DNA from 4 places in the Paenibacillus sp. 01T443 genome. Region 3 is predicted to be linked to each of the others. Evidence: riboswitches for the same ligand, from Rfam matches in the RefSeq annotation. Region 3 holds a riboswitch; each other region holds the start of a gene.
What was found. Region 3 has a riboswitch for cyclic di-AMP ahead of AC1DLI_RS27960 (ubiquitin-like domain-containing protein). Riboswitches for the same ligand answer to the same signal wherever they lie in the genome.
Positions count from the first base shown of each region.

Region 1 (5,535 bases), on a different contig from region 3:
GGCTCCATCAAGAAAATAAAAGAGGCCTCAGTCGAAGACTTTCGGCCTCTGTCTATAGGGGATAAATTAGCTTCGCAAATTATAGCTGCTCTAGGGGAGGAGTCGTCGTAAATGACGGCTTCTTTTCTTTTTTGCGGCTAAAATATTTGAGAACAAACGCAATAATGACTGGCAGCACCGAGAAAAAGATAGCCGAGATGATATTAGGCGCTGTTCCGATCGTAAGCAAGGACATGCCAACCGCTACGCTGTTAAAGATCGCATGGGTGAACATCGCCGTAATGAAGCCGTATCTGACGAAAATAAAGCTGAACAGAAGGCCGATAATCATCAGCTCGATCAATCTTGTCGAGGACGGGTAGAACGGATACATCACATGCCCAAGCGCCCAAAATAGAGTAGGGAACAGCGCTGCGGCAAACGTATTTTTGAACCATCTGCGGAATAACCCGATGCCGAAGAAGCGGAAGACGGCTTCCTCGGAAATAGCGGCAGCCCAAGCAAGGACGGGCATGAGCCATAGAATGCCCATATTGTAAGGCGATTGGGTAGCATCAGACGTATCCCAAGTACCGATCGTCAGCCTAAGCGCAATGAAGATAACCGATTGAACGGCAAACAAAATAATTGCGAATAAATAAGCAAGCCCCATGCTCCGCCATACATAATCTCCATACCCCTTCTGACCGAATCGCGGCCATAAGGCACGGCCCTGGGCTTTCCATAGTCCGTCGCCGGCTACGATTGAGATATATATGGATCCGGCCATCGGAATGGTTAACAGAACTGTGAATATGGCAGTAAACAGGACAGCTTGCCCGGCCAGCTCGTTTTCGCCTAACGAAGCTCGAATGCCGTCGAGTACATTCAAGTTCATAATGATATAGGTGATAAAATAAACGACGGTCAAAATAATGCCGTATTTGAAAGACGTGAATTTTCGGTACAGCACTGCGTAAATAATGGCTAGAACAAAAAGAACGAAGCTCATGAACATGTAACCGAAGCCGGTAAGGAAGCCTGCCCATTTATCCTGCTTCTTCACATATTTGATATAGTCAGCAGGTGCAACGAATGCTGGTTTATATTTGGTGACCATGTTTTTTCCATGGATGTTCTGCGCGTAGATATCGATGTTAAGCGCAGCTTCTTCGATGACATAGCCGGCAGGCGCTTCGCCATGCCACTCGCCGTTTTCTTCTATTTTACTTTCTTTAAATGCAGCGCCTCCAAGGCTCTGAGTGGCTAGAAAAGCATTAACCACCTTGTTTTTATCAGCGTCTGCCAGCTCTTGTCCGTCAATATGAAAGTTCCAGGCTACGATCTTTTCACTTTGCATATGTACATATACGAAGCCGTTTCCGCCGTCCGTAAATTTCAAATCGACTTGAAACGTATCCGTAGGAAAGCTCTGATCATATTTATCGCTATACGTTTCGATCAGCTTATGCTTGGATAAGTAGCCGTTCATCAGCTTATCGGTTTGATGCACGGCTTTCGCCGATTTCACCTGAAGGCCCGTTTGCTTCTCGGCGAAAGCAGAAGCGCGGTCCTCGGCGGCAGTCTTTTCAATAACCTTTGTGTCTATTTCTCCGGAAACGATGGATGCGATCATGGGTCCTACTTCAACAGCAGCGTAAATGAGGAAGCAGGCAATCGCAGCCCATAGAAAACGTTTCCATTCATTCGGCTTGATTGAATCAATCATGGGTTCACCTCAACTGTCCTTTTAATAAATAGCTTATTCCAATACCTTAACATATAAATCCCTGAATTATCCAATGAAAAAGCACGTTTACTCTCAAAATAATGCGAAATAACGATGTCCGGCAAGCTTGATGCTTACTGCTTCGTCCGGTTGCCCTTATTTGGTCTAAAATCGTCTTGTTTGTCCCAAACGTCAGCTTTATATCAAGACTGCTTTGGGATTATAATCGTTAACGTCATACAAATCGCATAGCAAGCCGAATTTCCTAAGGAAATCGGGGGAACCATAAAGCTGTCAAAAGATATGATTGAGATTCAGGCGAATCGATTCATAATTGGCGGCATGGGGTGAATTTTAGCGGTGAAGCATTGTCTTCCGCCGCCGAATAGGGCTGCCTGTCCAGGCCCGAATCCGTCAGCTAACCTCGTAGGCATCATGGAACAGGACTCATCGCATAGAGCACTTGAGTTTCAGTGCTTTTTTTTATGCTTAAATATAGATATTGATTGGTTATGACATATCGCTGAAGAAGGTTAGAAGAATGAAAGTTGATTGGAATGTTCTTAAATGGTCGCCCCCACGGATATTGGTAAGCGGGTTTGCTCTTATTATATTACTGGGTGCACTGTTATTATCCATGCCGTTTGCATCGGCGAACGGGGAGAGGCTGCCTTTTATAGACGCATTGTTTACGGCAACGTCAGCCACCTGCGTAACGGGGCTGGTTGTCGTAGATACAGGCACTTATTTTTCGGTGGCGGGTCAGGTTATATTAATGTGCCTGTTCCAGCTCGGCGGACTCGGCTTTATGACAATGGCAACGCTTGTCGCGCTCGTGCTGCGCAAGAAAATTTCATTACGCGAGCGGTTATTGCTGCAGGAGGCTATGAATCAATCGAGCATGGAAGGAATCGTAAGATTGATCAGGCGGGTTATCGTTTATTCATTAACAATCGAATTTGTCGGATTTATCCTTTTTTCCACCAGGTTTACATTTGATATGCCTATAGGCAAAGCGTTGTTTTTCGGTGCATTCCACGCCGTATCGTTGTTCAATAACGCCGGGTTTGATATTTTCGGAAACTACCGAAGCCTTACGCTTTATGTAGAGGACCCGATCGTCAATATAGCAGCTATGATGCTCATCATAACGGGAGGCTTGGGCTTTGTCGTTATGTCGGATCTAATGGAATTCCGTAAAAACCAAAGGTTATCGCTGCATAGTAAAGTTGTTCTTTCCATGACGGGAACATTAATAGCAGTAGGTGCAATCGTTATTTTTGTTTTTGAATTTTCCAATTCGAAGACGCTTGGGTCTTTGGACTGGAGCGGTAAAATTTGGTCCTCTTTTTTCCAGTCTGTAACGCCAAGGACAGCAGGGGCTAATACGCTGGATTATACGGCTCTTCGTCAGGCCACCGTATTTTTTACGATCATTTTGATGTTCATCGGTGCGTCACCCGGGTCAACCGGCGGCGGGATTAAGACAACGACCTTTACGACTTTGATTGGTGCCGTTGTTGCGATGATTCGCGGACGTGATGATATCGTGCTCTTTCGGTACCGGCTCGGCAAAGACAGGATTTTCAAGGCGCTTACCATTACCTTGATTTCACTAGGGCTGGTCATTGTCGTTACGATGATCTTGTCGATGACCGAGGATCAAGCGTTTATTAAACTGTTGTTCGAAGCGACGTCAGCCTTCGGTACGGTAGGCTTGTCCGTGGGCGTTACGCCAGAGCTCAGCAATGTTGGGAAAATAGTCATTGCATTAACGATGTTTGCTGGTCGGCTTGGTCCATTGACGCTTGCTTATGCGTTAGGACCGCGCACAGAAAAAGAATTGTACCGGCATCCTGAAGGCAAAATTACGATTGGATAGGAGACATACGCAAGTGGGAATAAAGAAGAAGCAGTTTGTCATTATTGGATTAGGCCGTTTTGGCTCAAGCCTGGGACGGGAGCTCGTTGAGCTCGGTCATGAGGTACTCGGCATTGACAAGGATGAGGAAGCCGTTCAGGAAATGAGCGGCGTGCTTACCTATGCCGTATCGGCCGACTGCACAGATGAGGAAACGCTGCGTTCGCTCGGCGTGCGGAACTTTGACTGCGGTGTTGTCGCAATTGGCGATGACATTCAATCCAGTATTTTGACGACGATTCTGCTTAAGGACTTAGGCGTAAAGCAAGTTGTCGCCAAGGCGATGAGTGAGCTTCATGGTCGCGTGCTTGAGAAAATAGGCGTTGACCGTGTCGTCTATCCGGAGAGAGATATGGGAATCAGGGTTGCGCATCAGCTCGTTTCTCCGAACCTGCTCGATTATATTGAGCTTTCAAAGGAATATACTATTGCGGAGCTTGCGGTACCCCAATGCTTGGACGGTAAATCGCTGCATGATTTAAATCCGCGCGCCAGATTTGGCTGCAGCATCGTAGCCATTAATAAGCCAAGCGGTATTATTATTGCGCCTACGGCAACGGACGTGCTTGCTTTACGCGATGTGATGGTTATTATTGGAACGAATGAGCAAATCGAAGACTTTGAGGAAACGGTAATACGCTAAGAAGCCTCAGCTTCAAGAACGGAAGTGAGATGCAGTTGGAAACCGCGGCAACACCAGTCATTCATCATCTGCTTATATTGCTTATTCTCATCGTAACAGCCGGTATGCTGGCAGGCCGAGCGGCTGTCCATCTTCGCATCCCTGATGTAGCTGCTTTTATTATAGTAGGCGTGCTGCTTGGACAGGGCTTGCACTGGATCAATGAATCAAGCAGCTCCTTAATTAACCAGCTGATATTAATAGTAGGCTCGACCGTTATTTTATTTGACGGAGGGCGCAATATTAGTCTACCCGGGCTAAGCAAAGTGAAATGGACGGTCGCCTTGCTGAGTGTTCCGGGCGTTCTTATAACCGTTGCGGTCGTAGGCACAGCTATCCATTTTATTTTCGGCATAGAATGGATGTACGCGCTTCTCGCAGCCTCTGTTATCGCTTCGACGGATCCGGCTTCGATCATACCGGTATTTCGACAGGTTTCCATTAGGAAGAAGGTACGCGAGACCGTTGAAAGCGAATCGGCTTTTAACGATGCGACCGGCTCCATTATTACGTTTGCCTTAATTGCTGCGATAACAGGGAAATCGGCATTAGAGGCTGGACCTCTGCTTTACCAGTTCGCTTATACAGCATTTGGGGGCATTGCATTAGGCCTGTTGGTCGGCGCTGTCTCTGTATTCGTTGTGGCTCATCTGAAGCTGGGCATATTACGGGACTACACGACCATCGCCATGCTGGCAACGGCCTTGTCTGCGTATTTGCTTGGTGATTTATTGCATGTGAGCGGCTTTATGGCTACCTTTGTAGCGGGACTAATATGGGGAAATCCTCGGTTTTTGAAGCTGCAATTGGATGAAAAAGAGTCGGAAATCGTTCACTTCTCAGATAACGTGACGGTAATGCTGCGCATGCTCATTTTTGTGCTGCTCGGCAGTCAAGTCGATCTCGCCTTGCTGATCGAATATGGCTGGCAAAGCTTTGTGGTTATCATAGTGCTTATGTTTATCGCACGCCCCATTACCGTTCTCGCCTGCAGCCTTCCTGATCGGAAGGCAGAATGGCAAAAAAATGAGCTGCTATTTATGATGTGGGTGCGAGAGACAGGTGTCATCCCAGCTGTTTTATCCGGGATGATCACGAGCGCCGGTATTCAATATGCGGACAAGATCGCTTCGATAACATTAATGGCCATTCTCGTTACGGTTCTGCTTCAAGCGAGTACTACTGCGTTTATGGCAAAAAGGCTTGGCATGGATTCGGAAGCTT
Region 1 covers NZ_JBFTPE010000003.1:341,917-347,451, forward strand. Annotated here, with positions in the region: gene uvrC (excinuclease ABC subunit UvrC) at 1-111, shown strand, start outside; gene AC1DLI_RS05990 (CPBP family intramembrane glutamic endopeptidase) at 80-1,708, opposite strand; cyclic di-AMP (ydaO/yuaA leader) riboswitch at 1,953-2,156, shown strand; gene AC1DLI_RS05995 (TrkH family potassium uptake protein) at 2,250-3,590, shown strand; gene AC1DLI_RS06000 (potassium channel family protein) at 3,610-4,272, shown strand; gene AC1DLI_RS06005 (cation:proton antiporter) at 4,302-5,535, shown strand, end outside.
Region 1: linked by a shared signal. The riboswitch ahead of AC1DLI_RS05995 (TrkH family potassium uptake protein) and the one ahead of AC1DLI_RS27960 (ubiquitin-like domain-containing protein) in region 3 are both predicted to bind cyclic di-AMP.

Region 2 (5,535 bases), on a different contig from region 3:
ACCGTCGTGAACAGCGCGGATTGCGCGATACCGAAGCGAACCTCCTTGCCTTCCATGCTGCCTTGCGAAGCGTCGATGCCAAGAGCGTTCATCGCCGGGCTTCCGACTTTCTCCGATGTATAGGCAACGCTCAGGAAGACGAGGAACAAGCACATCATCGCTGAGAAAATAACCCAGCCTTGCTTTTTATTCTTAGCGAATAGCCCGAACGTGTAAGGTAATGCAGCAGGCAGTGCCCACATGCATAAAATTTCAATTACGTTAGTGAGTGGATTCGGATTCTCAAACGGATGGGCCGAGTTGACGCCAAAAAATCCGCCGCCGTTCGTTCCCAAATGCTTGATCGATTCCAGTGAAGCTACAGGCCCGATCGCAATTTGCTGCATTGCGCCTTCCAGCGTCTTGACCGTTAACGTCGGATCGAGCGTTTGCGGCACCTGAAGCACTACAAGCACAAGTGTAATAATGAAGGAAATAGGAAGAAATATTCTCGTATGCGCCTTAACGAAATCCTCAAAGAAATTACCGATCGTTTTGCCTTTGCTCGTTATTCCGCGAACAAATGCGATAGCTGCCGAGAAGCCCGTCGCCGCGGAGGTGAACATCATCATCATGATGACGGCCATTTGCGAGAAATAAGATAAGGCACTTTCCCCGCTATAATGCTGCAGGTTTGTATTCGTCATAAAGCTGATAACGGTATTGAAGGCAAGCGTTGGCTCCATACTGCCCATCGCGTTCGGATTGAACGGCAGCGCGTTTTGCAACCGCAGAATCAGATAGCTGAACGCTACCAAAACGATATTTGTCGCAATAAAGCTTAGCGCGTATACCTTCCAGCTCATTCCCTCACGGTGTTTTAAGCCGATAAGCTTGTAAATGAACCGTTCCGTGCCTCCGTAAACTTTGTCCAAACGATTCTGTTCATTCGAAAATACATGGTAGACGTACGTACCTAGCGGCTTGACAAGCAGGACGAGAACTGCAATGACTACCAGCATCTGTAAAATATCCATCGTAACTCCTCCTGGGCTAAAATTTTTCCGGATTAATTAAGGCATAGATCAAATAGACGAAGACGAACAACCCCAGAATGGTCACAATAATCATCCGTTATCGCCTCCCGATTGCTCAATGACATTGCCGCACCAAGTCAAAAAACCGTAAAACAAACCAAAGCATGCTATTAAGACAATAACCATATACACATCTACCATAGGAATTCCTCCTGCATCATTTCCTGCATTTGTTTAATAAAAAACCTACCTCGCCGTTTTTTGAATAAACGATATGATCTGCTCCAAGACCTTTGTAAATGGCCCGCGGATTCCATGACTGCGTAATCACGTAAATGGACTTTGACGTCCATGCCCTACAGCACTGCACAAAACGACAGCTTAGCGTGAAACTGCTCTCAAATATGAAAACCTCACGGATATAAAAATCCGGTACATCCCAGCTTTTCCTATCATTAGTATCCACATAGAGCACATTAGCTATTCCCTGTCTCCGAAGCAGCTTCTCCTCTTGCTTGCTGTTGGTCAGCACCATGAAAGGAAGCTCGTGAAATTCCAAAATTTTTATGAACGATTTGCCAGACTCGCTTAGCCCGGCGACAATAATATGCTCATTTTCCAAAGCGGTTCTCCTCCAAATGTTGAAAAAAAGGCAACAAAAAAGAAGCCTTAGGAAAAGAGGAACTTTCCCCGCAGCTTCTTGACCCGCAGCCGAGCATAAACGGCTTATACCGCCATTTGACGGCGAAGCTCGTTTTGCATAATAAAGCCGCAGGTAGCGCGATGGTTGTTGCCTCTCTCGAGTACGCTTGCGAGGTTAGCTGTCGGATTCGGGCGTGAGAGTCGCCCTACGCTTGGCAAAGTCCAAGTGATTCACCCCATGAGACGATTCGTATTTGCACACGAACGCTCGTTGGTTCCCCCGCTCCTGCTGCTGCAGGACTCAGCGTTTTAGATCCTTTCTTACCAGCTGCTCCTGTTTTGGACAGCAAAAAACCGCAGAGGCATATGACTCTGCGGTCGAAATTAATCGATCACAAGTTTCATCATTCCTCTCTCGATCCACGCTTACGAGGTTAGCTGACGGATTCGGGCGGTGAGAGTCGCCCTACTTTGCCTGGCATCCATGGTGCCAGGTCAAAGATTCACCCCTGCAATGCTGCCATCCGACTCTCACATCGAACATGCGCACTGCCTAACATTTGGTTCCCCCGCTTTCCGCTTTCACGGAAACTCAGCGATCAGTCAATCGAAACTTATTGTAAATCCTGTATCGAATCTTACTCCTCGCTAAACCTGCTGTAAAGAGGCCTCGCAGGTCAAATCAAGTCATTATAGACAAAAAAGAGATAGTGTCAACGCTTTCATTGATCACTATCTCGGTATACCTCACTATTTCTACGTTTATCTCTCGTTTTTATAATTAATGACAGTAGCCTATATACTGAAATACTAAGCAAATAAACAGATTTCTTCAAATATGAGAATGAGTGAGCATCAGCGAGATTTTTGAAGAATAAACCTCTTTTAGCGCATGAAATGATCGTATTACTTTATAAATGACAATATGGCGCCAAATCCCCAAAAACCTATGTTTTACAAAAGATGGCTGCGGGTTTACTATAGACGGCAAGCCGACTACGGCAAACAATTATCGCTGAATTTTTCAATGAAAAAACGGGGGAACCAATCGCGAGCGGCAACATTGTACGTTTGCATGGGGTGAGTCCGGAGCTTAAGCCTCCGGTAGGGCAGCTCTCTAGTCCGAATCCGTCAGCTAACTTCGTAAGCGAACTGAGGAGAGATTTTATTTATGTTGACACAAACTGCAGTCCCTTTACCTTGTTTGGATGAACAGCTTTCTTCTATACGTATTAAAAGAATCGAGGTTTTTGTCATCCCCGCTTTCGAAGCTGACTCCTCTGGTTTTCTAGTTCGTCTTCGTATTACAAGCAATTTGGGTCACGGTTGGAGTGAATTATTTATTAGCAGATCCGAAAAACCTCTCGACTGGATCAACTGGAGCAGCCTGCTTCTTCGTTTTATCGGTATTAATCACCAAACCTATTTTACAGATCGTTATCAGGATAGAGCCTCAAAGGATGAGCGCATTTATCGTTTGTTTTTCAATGCTGCGGAGCAAGTAGGCGCACAGCCAACCTCTCTTAATTACCAAGAGTACCAAGCTGAAGAATCTGCTCTTCTAGAACGAGCTGTCTCTTACGTATCTTTATTCTAATAACACCTAGCGGATTCGATAACTTTTGCGGAGATGGAGGTATATTGGGAGATATTGAAAATAGCATTTTACAAATAGATAAAAGCATTTCTACCCACTCATAATACGAGGAGGTTTTACCATGAATGTCATAAATATCAGCGACTTGACCAAAACGTACGGGAAAGCAAGGGGAATCACGAAAGTCAGCTTTCATGTTGAAGAAGGCGAAATTTTCGGGTTCATCGGACCGAACGGAGCTGGAAAATCTACGACGATCAGAACTTTGTTGTCTCTGATTTACCCGACTAGCGGCAAAGCCGAGATCTTCGGCAAGGATTGCATCAAGTTTGCCCCCGAAATTGCCAAGCAAATCGGATATTTGCCTTCGGAGGTTTTCTATTATGACAATATGAAGGTGATCGACCTCTTAAAATACTCGGCAAGCTTTTACAAGAAGGATTGCAGCAAAAGAATCAAAGAGCTGGCTGAGATCATGGATCTTGATTTAAAAAAGAAAATCGACGACTTATCGCTCGGCAACAAAAAGAAAGTCGGGATTGTCCAAGGATTGCTTCACGAACCCAAATTAATCATACTCGATGAACCGACCAGCGGCCTTGATCCGTTAATGCAGCAAAGATTCTTCGATCTGCTGCTGGAGGAGAATAAAAAGGGAGCAACCATCTTGTTTTCATCCCATATCTTAAGCGAGGTTCAGCGTTTATGCGATCGGGTCGCCATCATAAAGGAAGGCAAAATCGTCACGGTCGAAAAGATCAGCACGTTAAAAGAAAACAATTATAAAAAATTCAAAATCGAAACAAAGGCAACAGCAGAACAGGATTTCTTCAACATAGCCGGCGTGGATAATCTTAAAGTGGCGGAACATTCGGTAAGCTTCTTATTCAGAGGCGATATTAATACCGTCATGAAAAAGATAGCCGAAGTCGAAATCGCAAACCTATGGATTGAAGAACCTGACCTCGAGGAGATCTTTATGCACTACTACGAAAAGGAGGTCTGATCAGCGATGAATATCTTTCTTCATGAATTAAACTTTTATAGAAAATCAACGTTGATTTGGTCCGTTTCATTGGTTGCCCTGCTCATCCTGTTCATGTCCATGTATCCTTCTATTGCAGGAGATATCGATTCGTTCAAAAAGCTGTTGGAAGGTTATCCGGAGGCTGTGCGGAAAGCGATCGGTCTTGAAGTGGAGAACCTTGGTTCGGTGCTAGGTTTCTATTCCTATATATTTCTCTATTTATCACTTTGCGGGGCTATTCAAGGAATGAATGTAGGTACGTCCATCATTTCCAAGGAAATACGAGACAAAACTGCGGATTTTCTTATGACAAAGCCTGTATCGCGAACCACCATATTAACGGCCAAGATTTTGGCGGCATTGACCTCGTTAGTTGCTACGAACGTGGTTTTTTTAGCTGCAGCCGGCATTATGCTGTCTCAGGTAAAGACGGAAGAGTACAGTGCAACAACCTTCTTTATGATATCCGTTACGCTGTTTTTTGTTCAGCTTATTTTTCTTGCCTTGGGCATTGTCACTTCGGTCATCGCTCGGAAAATAAAATCCGTACTGACTGTATCACTTGGAACCGTGTTCGCCTTTTTCATCATCGGCATGCTCGTATCGACAAGCGACGATGAAGCGAAAAGGTATTTATCTCCCTTTAAATATTTCGACACGGCCGATATCACAAGAAGTTCCAGCTATGAAACCTCTTTTTTGCTTGCTGGAGCAGGAATCGTCGTAGTTTCACTGGTGATTAGCTATATCGTCTACATCAAGAAGGATATCCACGCGGTTTAATTGTGGGGAGGAATTGGAATGAATATATTTTGGATCGAAATGAAAGCATACACGAAATCTCTCATTTTCTGGAGTATCGGCATCCTATTCTTAATTGCCTCCAGCATGGGCAAATATGCTGGGTTATCCTCCACCGGACAATCGATGAGCGATTTAATGGAGGGCATGCCTAAATCTTTGCAAGCCATCATGGGGATCGGAACGCTCGATCTATCGAAGGCAAGCGGATATTACGGCGTTATCTTTATCTACTTGGTGTTAATGGGAACGATTCATGCTACGATGCTTGGCGCTAATATTATCGCTAAGGAAGAACGGGATAAAACGGCAGAGTTTTTGTTCGTCAAACCCGTTTCAAGAAACAAAGTGATTTTATCAAAATTCATGGCTGCACTTGCAAATCTCGTAATCTTTAACATTGTTTCGCTGGTTACCTCCATCTCCCTGGTCACGAAATACAGCAAAGGCGA
Region 2 covers NZ_JBFTPE010000002.1:194,411-199,945, forward strand. Annotated here, with positions in the region: gene kdpA (potassium-transporting ATPase subunit KdpA) at 1-1,016, opposite strand, end outside; gene kdpF (K(+)-transporting ATPase subunit F) at 1,033-1,110, opposite strand; gene AC1DLI_RS03470 (hypothetical protein) at 1,234-1,638, opposite strand; cyclic di-AMP (ydaO/yuaA leader) riboswitch at 1,808-1,975, opposite strand; cyclic di-AMP (ydaO/yuaA leader) riboswitch at 2,066-2,266, opposite strand; cyclic di-AMP (ydaO/yuaA leader) riboswitch at 2,662-2,823, shown strand; gene AC1DLI_RS03475 (hypothetical protein) at 2,830-3,255, shown strand; gene AC1DLI_RS03480 (ABC transporter ATP-binding protein) at 3,377-4,261, shown strand; gene AC1DLI_RS03485 (ABC transporter permease subunit) at 4,268-5,065, shown strand; gene AC1DLI_RS03490 (ABC transporter permease subunit) at 5,084-5,535, shown strand, end outside.
Region 2: linked by a shared signal. The riboswitch ahead of AC1DLI_RS03470 (hypothetical protein) and the one ahead of AC1DLI_RS27960 (ubiquitin-like domain-containing protein) in region 3 are both predicted to bind cyclic di-AMP.

Region 3 (5,535 bases):
AGTCTCACTCTGTGCAGCGCTTCTTCATGATGTCGGTCATGGTCCGTTCTCCCATTCATTAGAAGAAGTATTCGACACGGACCATGAAGAGTGGACATGTAAAATCGTGCTGGAGGATACAGAAATCAATCGAGTGCTGCGTGCAGTATCGGAGCAGTTTCCTGCGCAGGTAGCGGCAGTCATTCAAAAAACATATCCAAAGCCAATTGTCGTAAGTCTAATATCTAGTCAAATGGACGCGGACCGTATGGATTATTTACTTAGAGATGCTTATTTTACCGGTGTCAATTACGGTACGTTTGATCTAGAACGAATTTTGCGCGTATTACGTCCCTATAAAGGGAAAATTGTTGTCAAAGAAAGTGGAATGCACGCGGTAGAGCATTATTTGATGTCGCGTTACCAAATGTATTGGCAGATTTACTTCCATCCAGTTACAAGAAGCTCTGAGATTATTTTACGTCAAATATTTCGTAGAGCGCAGGAGCTTTATGTGGGTGGGTACGTATTTGAATGGATGCCGAAGCCGATTAAGGGGCTTATTCATAACACGATGACGGTCCAAGACTATTTAAAGCTGGATGAGGCTTTGGTTCAAACGGCCTTCACGCAATGGGCTGAGGAGCGGGATCCTTTGCTAAGCGATCTTTGCAGCAGGTTTATGAACCGTCAATTATATAAGTACATAACCATCGAAGATCCTGATGAAGCACTTCTAAATGAAATTAGTGATTGCTTCTCTTCTATAGGAATGAATCCAGATTATCATATGGAGATTGACTTCCCCTTTGACCTGCCGTATGACGTATACCGTCCAGATAAAAAAGAAGGCGAAAAGAAAGAAAAAGCGCCGATTTTGTTGTTAGATGTTCAGGATGAAATATGCGAAATATCTGCCAAATCCGACATCGTTCGTTCAATTACGGGTCTTCATCAAGGTGAATATCATTTGTATTACCCAGAGGAGCCGCTTAAAAAAAATATACACTTAATCCCAGAAAGACTAAAAAACCTATTCAAACTCGCTTAAAGGAGCCTGACATAAATATGACATTACTTTTTGATACACATACCCATTTAGACTCATATAAGTTCGATGAGGATCGCGATGAAGTCATTCAGCGCGCAAAGGACGCAGGCGTGCATATGCTCGTCAATATCGGCTTTAACCGTGAAACAATTCCAACAACTATGGCGCTTGCAGAGAAATACGATTTTATTTATGCAGCGGTAGGCTGGCATCCCGTAGACAGCATTGATATGGCTCCTGGTGATTTGGAATGGATCGAACGGCTATGCTCTCATGAAAAGGTCGTTGCTATTGGTGAGATTGGTCTTGACTATCACTGGGATACTTCACCAAAGGATGTCCAGCAGCGTGTATTTCGGGAGCAAATTCGACTTGCCCGCAAGGTAGGAAAGCCGATTGTCATCCATAATCGAGATGCACATGAAGATGTCATTCGCATTTTACAAGAGGAAAATGCAGCTGAGGTCGGAGGTGTTATGCACTGTTTCTCAGGCAGCTGGGAAACGGCTAAGCAATGCTTGGATATGAACTTCTATATTTCATTCGGAGGACCGGTTACATTCCAAAATGCAAGGGTGCCGAAAGAGGTGCTGAAGCAGGTTCCACTCGATCGGATTTTGATTGAAACTGATGCTCCATATTTGGCTCCTCATCCATTCAGAGGGAAGCGAAATGAGTCCTCTTTTGTATCGCTTGTAGCAGAGACCGCGGCCGAATTATTGGGTAAAACGGTAGAAGAAATAGGCGTAATTACGACCGAAAACGGAAAAAAATGTTTTGGTATTGTATGAAAATGAGAGAAATGAAGAGAATGAAAGACCTTTATCGCGTAAAAAGTGATTTTTGTACTGAATATCGCTTATTTTTTCCCTCTTTATCCACCATTTTCGCTTAAATCGTCTTTTATCGTATCTTTACAATTGACCTCGTATGAGGGTATGATTCATCTCAGAGCAATAAAATTTTGTATTGGATTTCCAGTTTGCGCTTAATCTCCAATTGGAGAGCGGGGGAACCAGATGCGGGTTAATGTACCGTGTTTTGAATTCTTCAGGGGTGAATTTCGATGCCTTTGCCATGAGCATTGTGTAACGAATAGGGCGACTCTCTTGCCCGAATCCGTCAGCTAACCTCGTAAGCGTTATAGAGAGTGATCAACCTCGTGCATCCATTTTTCTGTATCCCAGTGTAATCAATTACTCGGGAAGCCACGAAACAGATCCTCTGTCGACGGCTTCTTTTTATTTTCGAATAATCGGAAATATGTCGACATAGGGATTAAAGATGGGGGTGGGAGGATCGATAAGGTAGTACTGGATTGCGTGCTTGCACGCCAATATACTATAGTCGCGTCAGTTGTATCATGCGTAACACTTGGCGGCGGGGCTATGAAGGAGGACCGATGAAGTGGGAATACTCCAGGTTAAGGACACCCATGGGAAACGATCATCCAGCATGTCTTTCGCATTGCGATGGAAGCGTGAAAACTTGCGTTTGATTCTTTTGAGTGCTATTATCTCAATCGCTATGACTTTCATGTTTTTGGTGTTGTTGTACGGAACGGCTGTCAAAAGCGTCTCCGTAGTAGTGAACGGACAAGAAACCATTGTTGAAACGAAGCAATGGGTCCTGCAACGCCTACTGGATGAACAAGCTATCGCAATTGGACCACATGATGAGGTGTCCATACCGCTTAACGCGGCAATAAAGGACGGAGATCGTATCGAGGTAACTCATGCGATACCGGTAATTGTGAAAGCTGATGGCAAGACCTCTACTGTGTACACGACAGAGAGAACAGTGCAGGCAGCGATCGAGGAATTACATATTCCAGTTCGTGGTCAAGATAAAGTAATACCTCCACTCAATACGGTTTTGGATGCTGAGCAGATGGTAACGGTTGTTCGTGTTGACACGAAGGTGTCAGAGACCGAACGCGCGATGCCATTCTCTATAGTGAAAAAGTCGGATCCGACACTTGCGGCGGGCAAGGAAAAGCTTGTGCAAACCGGTAAGCAAGGTGTCATTGTGGAGAGCATCGAGAAGCAATACGAGGATGGCGTTCTTATTTCGAAGAAGATGGTCAGCAAGGTTGTTGAGACGGCTGCAGTTGATCAGGTTGTTGCGATCGGAACGAAGAAGGAAGCGCCTAAGGTAACGGTGCTCTCGAACAAAAGCCCGAGCATTGCATCGTTAACGAAAAGTGGAGTAACGTTCAAGGCGAAGAAGGTACTTAAGAATGTCATGCTGACTGCTTATTCTGCAGGTGTGGCTTCAACGGGTAAGGATACAAACCATCCACAATATGGAATTACGGCATCAGGGGCGCGCGTACAAGAGGGACGTACGATAGCCGTTGATCCGAAGGTTATTCCAATAGGCTGGTGGGTATATATTGAAGGAATCGGTTTCCGCCGGGCTGAGGATAAAGGTAGCGCGATTAAAGGAAACAAAATTGACGTATACTTTGATAGCACGAAGGTTGCCAATAAGTTCGGAAGAAAAAAAGGCATCACCGTGTATGTCCTGGGACCGAACAAACCTACTGCAAGCTAAGAAGTATCGTTACCATCATCTTATCGCCATTATCAATTAAATATGCCATCATAAGGAGAGGCACTGCCTCTTCTTTTTGCATGTTTTTGGGGTTAATGCAGCTTATGTAGAAGGGGATGTCTTGATGATCAAAGAGATCATTGTCGTTGAAGGAAAAGACGACACTGTGGCCATCAAACGGGCGGTGGAAGCAGATACCATTGAGACAAATGGTTCGGCAATCGGTGAGGATGTGCTGAAGAGAATCGCGCTGGCGAATGAGCGTCGAGGCGTTATCATATTTACAGATCCCGATCATGCGGGAGAACGGATTCGAAAAATAGTCGCGCGTCATGCACCAGGATGCAAGCATGCATTTTTGCCGCAGGAGAAGGCCTTGTACAAAGGAGATATCGGTATCGAAAACGCGAGTCCTGAAGCGATACGTACGGCGCTCTCCGAGCTTCGTACAGAGACGGCGGATGAAGCGGGAGAAGTTAGCTTCGAGGATTTAATGGAAGCGGGTCTAATTGTGCATCCCGATGCGTCTAATCGACGTTTGGTTATAGGCAGACTGCTCGGGATTGGGTATGCGAACGGCAAACAATTTTATAAACGCTGTACAAGCTTTCGAATTTCCAAAGCGGAATTTATAGAAGCATTCCGCAAAATGGAAGAGGAACTGGAGGGTTAGCCGGATGAGTGGTCAAGAGCAGAATGAAGTTACAAGCAGGTCAGCGGTAAAACAGGCTTCGATTGAAGTGGCTACACCAAAACGGACCAAAGAAATTATTGCGAAATATGGATTTTCCTTTAAGAAAAGCCTGGGCCAAAATTTTCTGATCGACCAAAATATTTTGAACAATATCGTAGCGGCTGCCGAGCTTGATGAAACAAAAGGAGCTCTTGAAATTGGCCCTGGCATCGGTGCGCTTACACAGCGGCTTGCACAAGCTGCTGGCAAGGTGACGGCTGTGGAAATTGATAATCGGCTTATTCCGATTTTGAAGGATGTACTGGCTGATGAAGCACATACGACAGTCATTCATGGCGATGTGCTCAAGCTGGATTTGAAACAGCTGTTTGCGGAGCAATTTGCTGATGTATCTGGCGTAAGCGTCGTGGCGAATTTACCGTACTATGTCACTACACCGATATTGATGAAGCTGTTGGAAGAGAAGCTGCCGCTTGAGCATATTGTTGTCATGATTCAGAAAGAAGTGGCAGAGCGGATGGCTGCTAAGCCAGGCGGCAAGGAATACGGCAGTCTCAGCGTTGCCGTTCAATATTATTGCGTGCCTAAGGTGGTCTGTATGGTACCTCATACGGTGTTTATTCCACAGCCAAATGTCGATTCTGCCGTAATTAAGCTATCTTTGCGCGACAAGCCGGCAGTCGATGTGCCGGATGAGGATCATTTTTTCCGTGTCGTACAGGCCAGCTTCGCACAGCGCAGGAAGACGCTAGCCAACAATCTGACAGCATTTGTGGGTAAGGAACGGCGCGAGGCATTAACAGAGATGCTTTTGAAGAACGATATCGATCCGATTAGGCGCGGAGAGACGCTATCACTCGAGGAATTTGCCCGTATTAGCCGGAGCATGCTGGAGGCGGGCTGGTAAAGCCAATCCTTTCGTTATAAAATACTCACCATTCGCCCTGTCTGCCCATAGGATAGACGAAGAGGTGATTTACCCATGAAGCAAGGGGACCTGGTCGTCCGCAAATCGTATGGCGGTGACGTGCTATTCAAGGTTGAGGCTGTTCGTACACATACTGCCGTTCTGAAGGGCACGGACTACCGATTGCTTGCGGATGCTCCGATTCCTGATCTGTCGGTCATACGCGATCCAGAAACGACAAGTGCGGTGCAGCAAGTTCGTATTAAAGTAAATGATTCCTTAAAACGAATGCATTCCGAACGAGAACGTCAAGCGATTGAGAACGAAGATAATATTCGGCATGCGTTG
Region 3 covers NZ_JBFTPE010000022.1:9,441-14,975, forward strand. Annotated here, with positions in the region: gene AC1DLI_RS27950 (HD domain-containing protein) at 1-1,030, shown strand, start outside; gene AC1DLI_RS27955 (TatD family hydrolase) at 1,048-1,821, shown strand; cyclic di-AMP (ydaO/yuaA leader) riboswitch at 2,006-2,186, shown strand; gene AC1DLI_RS27960 (ubiquitin-like domain-containing protein) at 2,438-3,586, shown strand; gene rnmV (ribonuclease M5) at 3,711-4,259, shown strand; gene rsmA (16S rRNA (adenine(1518)-N(6)/adenine(1519)-N(6))-dimethyltransferase RsmA) at 4,264-5,187, shown strand; gene yabG (sporulation peptidase YabG) at 5,263-5,535, shown strand, end outside.

Region 4 (5,535 bases), on a different contig from region 3:
TGCGCAGCAGCTTGGCGTTTCGTTCTCGCAGGATGGTTACAATGGTAATCTTTCCACGCGCGATGCTGGTTCGATTGGCGGATACATTACGAAAAAGCTTGTTCAAATCGCGGAACAACAATTAGGTGGACGCAACTTCTAATCAGCCGCCGAAAAGCCCTCCTATTGCTGGAGGGCTTTTCTTCTGTGACTGGATCGATCCCGATCCCCAATGGATGCTGCCGAATCAAGCTATTCTATTCCTATTTCTGAAGGTGGTAAGGCACGGTCGCGATAACCACATCCTTTTGTGTAAATAGATAGGCACGGAGCATTAAGCTCGTTTGGTTGTGCAGAAAATAATGCCACCAATGCTTTGTAATAAACTGCGGAATGAGAATGGTAATATGATCCGTTTCAGCCGTTTTCCATTCTATTGTATCAATAAACCTCATCAGAGGTCTAATGATGCTCCGATAGCTCGACCGAAGAACAATGAGCCGGACTCCGGGGTTCCATTCTTCCCACTTCTTTTCCATTCGTTCAATGTCCTCGTCATCAAATCCAACGTAAACGGCAACGACATTATCCGTCAACGATTTGGCATAGCTAAGGGAATGATTAACGACACGCGTTATTCCCGCAATGGGAACCACAATCGTGCTCCCTTTTATAACCGGTTTATCTACTGACATATTAATCCGCAGTTCGTCTGACATGTTGCAGTAATGACGGTGAATTCCATAAAACAATAAGATAACGAGCGGCAGAAAGATAAACACCATCCAAACGTGGCTAAACTTTGTAAAAATAAAAATTAAGGTAATTGCCAGCGTTGTAAGCATGCCGATTGTATTAATTATGAAACGTGAAAGCCATCCGGCCGGCTTCAGCTTCACCCAACGTACCATCATGCCCAGCTGGGAAAGCGTAAATGGTATAAATACACCCACTGCATATAGCGGAATTAAGCTTTCGGTGTTGCCGTGAAAAGCGATAACCAATAATGCAGATAAGACGCCCAAAATAATAATGCCGTTCGAAAAGCCCAAACGGTCGCCACGCGCCATGAACATATTCGGCATATATTTATCTTTTGCCAGCATGAAGGCAAGCAGCGGGAATGCTGCGTAAGCTGTATTTGCCGCCAGAAATAAAATGAGCGCCGTAACGCCCTGAATCACATAATAAATGACGCCTCTGCCAAAGGTAGCATTCGCGATTTGCGATACGACGGTTTCTTTCTCATTCGGAATTATGCCATACCAATAGGCAAGCAGGCTTATGCCGATAAACATTGCGCCTAGAATCGTCCCCATCATAATAAGCGTAGTTGCCGCATTGCGCTCGGCCGGCTGTTTAAAGTTTGGAATCGCATTGGACATCGCCTCCACGCCCGTGAGCGCTGAGCAGCCCGAACTGAAAGCCTTTAGCAGAAGGAATAAACTGATGTTCGAGACTGCAGCACCCATTTCAGGAGCAGCTGCCGGAACGCCGCCTGCCAAATATTTTATAACGCCGGAAATAATCAATACGAAAATGGCGATTACGAACAAGTAGACCGGCATGGCCAGCACCGAAGCCGATTCCGTGATACCCCGCAAATTAATAATAGTCAGAAGAAAGATCATAACTAAAGCAATGAGGACCCGGTGATCATGAAGCGAAGGAAACGCTGACGTAATGGCATCCGTCCCCGCCGACGTACTGACCGCAACAGTCAGAATATAATCGACTAGCAGCGATCCTCCTGCTAACAGACCGGTAGAAACGCCGAGATTATCCTTCGCGACAATATAAGCGCCGCCGCCGGAAGGATAAGAGAAAATCGTTTGGCGATACGATAAAATAAGCACCAATAAAAGACCTAGCACAGCGATGGAGATTGGAATGGAATACCAAACCGCTGTAAATCCGACAACCATCAGCACAATTAAAATTTGCTCCGTGCCGTATGCGACCGAGGATAAAGCATCTGACGAAAGCACCGCAAGCGCCTTAAGCTTGCTCAGCTTTTCACCTTCAATTTCCGAGCTTTTCATCGGACGTCCGATAATCAATCGTTTAAATCTGCTGACCATAATTGCTCCCCATTTCCTATCCTTGTACTCTAATAAAATGTCAAATACCGTTTAGAACACAAAAAAAGCCGCAGGAAAGTAAGGACTTTCCCACGGCTTACCAAATAAACTTGGTTCGTTCGTGATAAATTCCTCTTCTGGACGCTTACGAGGTTAGCTGTCGGATTCGGACGCAAAAGTCGCCCTACGCTTGGCAAAGCCAAGTGATTCACCCCTGAGACAAGATCGAATGATCGGTCTCCATGGTTCCCCCGCTTCTTTTTCAGAACTCAGCGATCAAGGATAATATCAGAAAATGTTACGGCATTGGATTACGTTCTGAATCTTACTCCTTTCCATTGCCATTGTAAACGATCATAAATGTCTAAAATGATTTGATTTGGAATCATGCGGAATCATTTAACCGCTTACAACCTATGCATTCTTTTCTTATCGCTCACATGCTTGAAATCCCTTTGATTTTCATAAAAACATCTGATTAATAGAATAGCAATCCGTAAGAAATCGATGCCCGCTTTATATGATACGATTGGAGTATGTTTAAACCCACTAAGAAAGGATGTTTTAGAATGGCAAAATACACAACCTACATCATTTCCGAGGACGCAAGAGCGCAATCCGAATTTTACATGCAGGCACTTGGAGGAGAAATCAATTCCATTCTGACGCATGGCCAGCTTCCCGACGCACGCGAGGAGCTCAAAGACAAAATCATTCACCTCTGTTTCAATGCCGCAGGCGTCAATTTCTTTATGTCAGACTCTGTGTTTGAGCCTGTGCAGAGCGGAAACGCCGTTCATTTAAACCTTGAATTCGCTTCAGAAGCTGAAGCACGGCAAGCCTTCAATCAATTAGCAATCGGCGGCCAAATCCATCAGCCTTTAGAGCCTGCTTTCTGGGGCTCCTTATTCGGACAAATCGAAGACAAATTCGGTATACGCTGGATGATCACCACTGAATCAAACGCAAGTCAAGCCTAACCGATTTCGATATCGGAGAATACGTTTGACATGAAGAGGAGACGTCCCCTGTGCAGAGGGCCGTCTCCTCTTTTCTTCGTTATTTTATCCTATTTGTAAAACAAGGAATTATTCATACGATTGTCGAATAGTGTCGGATGAAATCATTCTCTTTTGTCTCTATTTTTTCGTCATACCATCAAATCATATGAGGAGGAGGATGCTTGGTGTCATTCTTGTTCAAGGCAGCCGAATACCCGATAAGCCCCGGCTGCTATCTGATGAAAAATAAAGAAGGCAGCATCCTCTACGTCGGAAAATCCAAAAACCTGCGAAGCCGGCTGCGTTCCTATTTCACGAAAAACCATACCCATCGAAGGATTAAGCAGCTTGTACAGGAAATATCGTCCATTGAGGTCGTCCTTGTCAATAATGAAGCTGAGAGCTTACTCCTCGAGAATAACTTAATAAAAATTCATAAGCCTCCCTTTAATCGAGCATTAAAAAGAGATAACAGCGGCTATGCTTATTTGCAGCTTACGGCCGACCCGCTTCCGCGTTTGGATGTGTATTACCGGAACCGCAGCCGTCAACAGAAAATCGCTGAACCAGAGGAAACACATCGGTTAGGCCCTTTTAAAAACGCGCGATTTCGAGATGCGCTGCTTGAATTCGTAACCGAGCATTACGGTCTTCGCACCTGCAAAACCATGCCAAAGCAAGTTTGCCTTCTTTACCATATCGGTAAATGCAGCGGCATATGCGAAGGCAAAATAACGAAGCAGGACTACTTGAATAACGTCCGCCAAGCCTCGGAGCTGCTCGCTCATCGAGGCAAAGGCCTGATTGAAATCCTATATACCCAAATGGAGACTTATGCGTCAAAAATGGAGTTTGAAAAAGCGCAGCAAATGCTCATCAGCATACGAAATTTGGAGCAAGCCGAAGACAAACAGATCGTAGACAGGGAAGCCGTAATCGATCAGGATGTTATCTACTTTGGTCATTCCCATGTGCTGGTTGCAAAAGTTCAAGCGGGGATGCTTAGCGACTTTCAGATGTTTGAGCTTGGAGAATCGAGAGATGAAGCTGCCGGCGATCAATTTATCATAACGAGATATGCCGAGTCAAAGCCAGATGAATTAATTGTGAGTAACGTCTCCGACCGGAAGAAAGTACAGGCATCCCTAAAAAAAAGAGGAGAAAAGCAAATAATCCTCACACAGCCTAAGCGAGGACTAAAATACGATCTCCTTCAACTTTGTAAAAACAATTATGAGTACCGAATCAATCGGCAGATGCTATAAAAAAAAAGGCCGCCATAGGGCAGCCTTCCTTTCATGCCAAATTAATGAATTGTATTAGCCGGCATTTGCGGCATACCGTTTGCAGGCACAAAAGCATTAAGCATGATTTGCATATCATTGGCTGCTAATTGCGGCACTTGGTAATAGGCATGTTTATTTTGATACATAAATAATTCATAGGCCATTTCAATAAAATTTTGCACCTGCGAAGCCAGCACCCGGCGTACGACCGGATTCGTAACTTCAACGGCAGCCATCGCCAAGAGGGAAGCATGGGATTTTACAAGTCCGATCATATATCCGCTAATGCCTGCGTCCTTTACGTCAGCGAGGGATTGATTGGGCTTTTTCGGCTGCGTCGCTTGTAAACCGTAGAGTGCCGGGGTCATTTCTTTTATCAGATACGTTGATGTTTCTTGGCTTGGCTTCTGGCCTGAGGCGAAGCATTCCGCTGTCAGATTGTATTGGGAAAGAGCAAAGTTGTATTGACGATCCAAAATATCCTGTAATTCGACATCCTGTACATACTGCCTGAAAATCATAAATTGATCCAACATACCGATTGAACAAGACAGTACTTCATGCATATCAAAGAGCTCATGGCCTCCATGATTGAATGCCTGAGAACCTTGTGAATTTGTATTGATTTGCGTTTGCTGCTGCATTTTAAGTCTCCTTTGTCATTGATGGATTGGCTTCTTTAATATCAATATTTTAAAGGGAATTTATGCATCCTGCTTTCCAAATCGTAAAAAGCCCCAGTTATGACTCTCCGTCATAACTGGGGCTGATCGTTCATAACTATTTATTAGCTGCTGCCCATGCGTCCAGTTGTTTTTGCTTTTCTGCGATAATTTTGTCAATGCCGGCTGCTTTCTGCTGTTTAATAAATTCAGGCAGCTTGGCCACTGGATCAACGGTTCCCGTTTCTAAAGCAACTTTATATTGGTTCTGAACGTTCGTGACCGATGCGATTTCCGTTTTGACGGCGTCGGCATTAAAGGTAAAGCCCAGCGCTTTCGATTTTATAGCGTTTTTGTTAAACTCCGCCAGCTGATTCCATAGCTCCGGGTCGTCTCCGTTCCAAATGTGGGATAGGGACTGGTTCCCGAACATCCATCCCATTTGCAGGTTATAGCCGGAATTCGTTGCATCTACGCCTTGCGGGAAGTCAATGACATTGTCGGACACCTTCACGTAATGTTTTTC
Region 4 covers NZ_JBFTPE010000008.1:642,396-647,930, forward strand. Annotated here, with positions in the region: gene AC1DLI_RS16770 (alpha/beta-type small acid-soluble spore protein) at 1-142, shown strand, start outside; gene AC1DLI_RS16775 (APC family permease) at 243-2,060, opposite strand; cyclic di-AMP (ydaO/yuaA leader) riboswitch at 2,188-2,345, opposite strand; gene AC1DLI_RS16780 (VOC family protein) at 2,630-3,040, shown strand; gene AC1DLI_RS16785 (GIY-YIG nuclease family protein) at 3,247-4,326, shown strand; gene AC1DLI_RS16790 (spore coat protein) at 4,368-4,991, opposite strand; gene AC1DLI_RS16795 (ABC transporter substrate-binding protein) at 5,128-5,535, opposite strand, start outside.
Region 4: linked by a shared signal. The riboswitch ahead of AC1DLI_RS16775 (APC family permease) and the one ahead of AC1DLI_RS27960 (ubiquitin-like domain-containing protein) in region 3 are both predicted to bind cyclic di-AMP.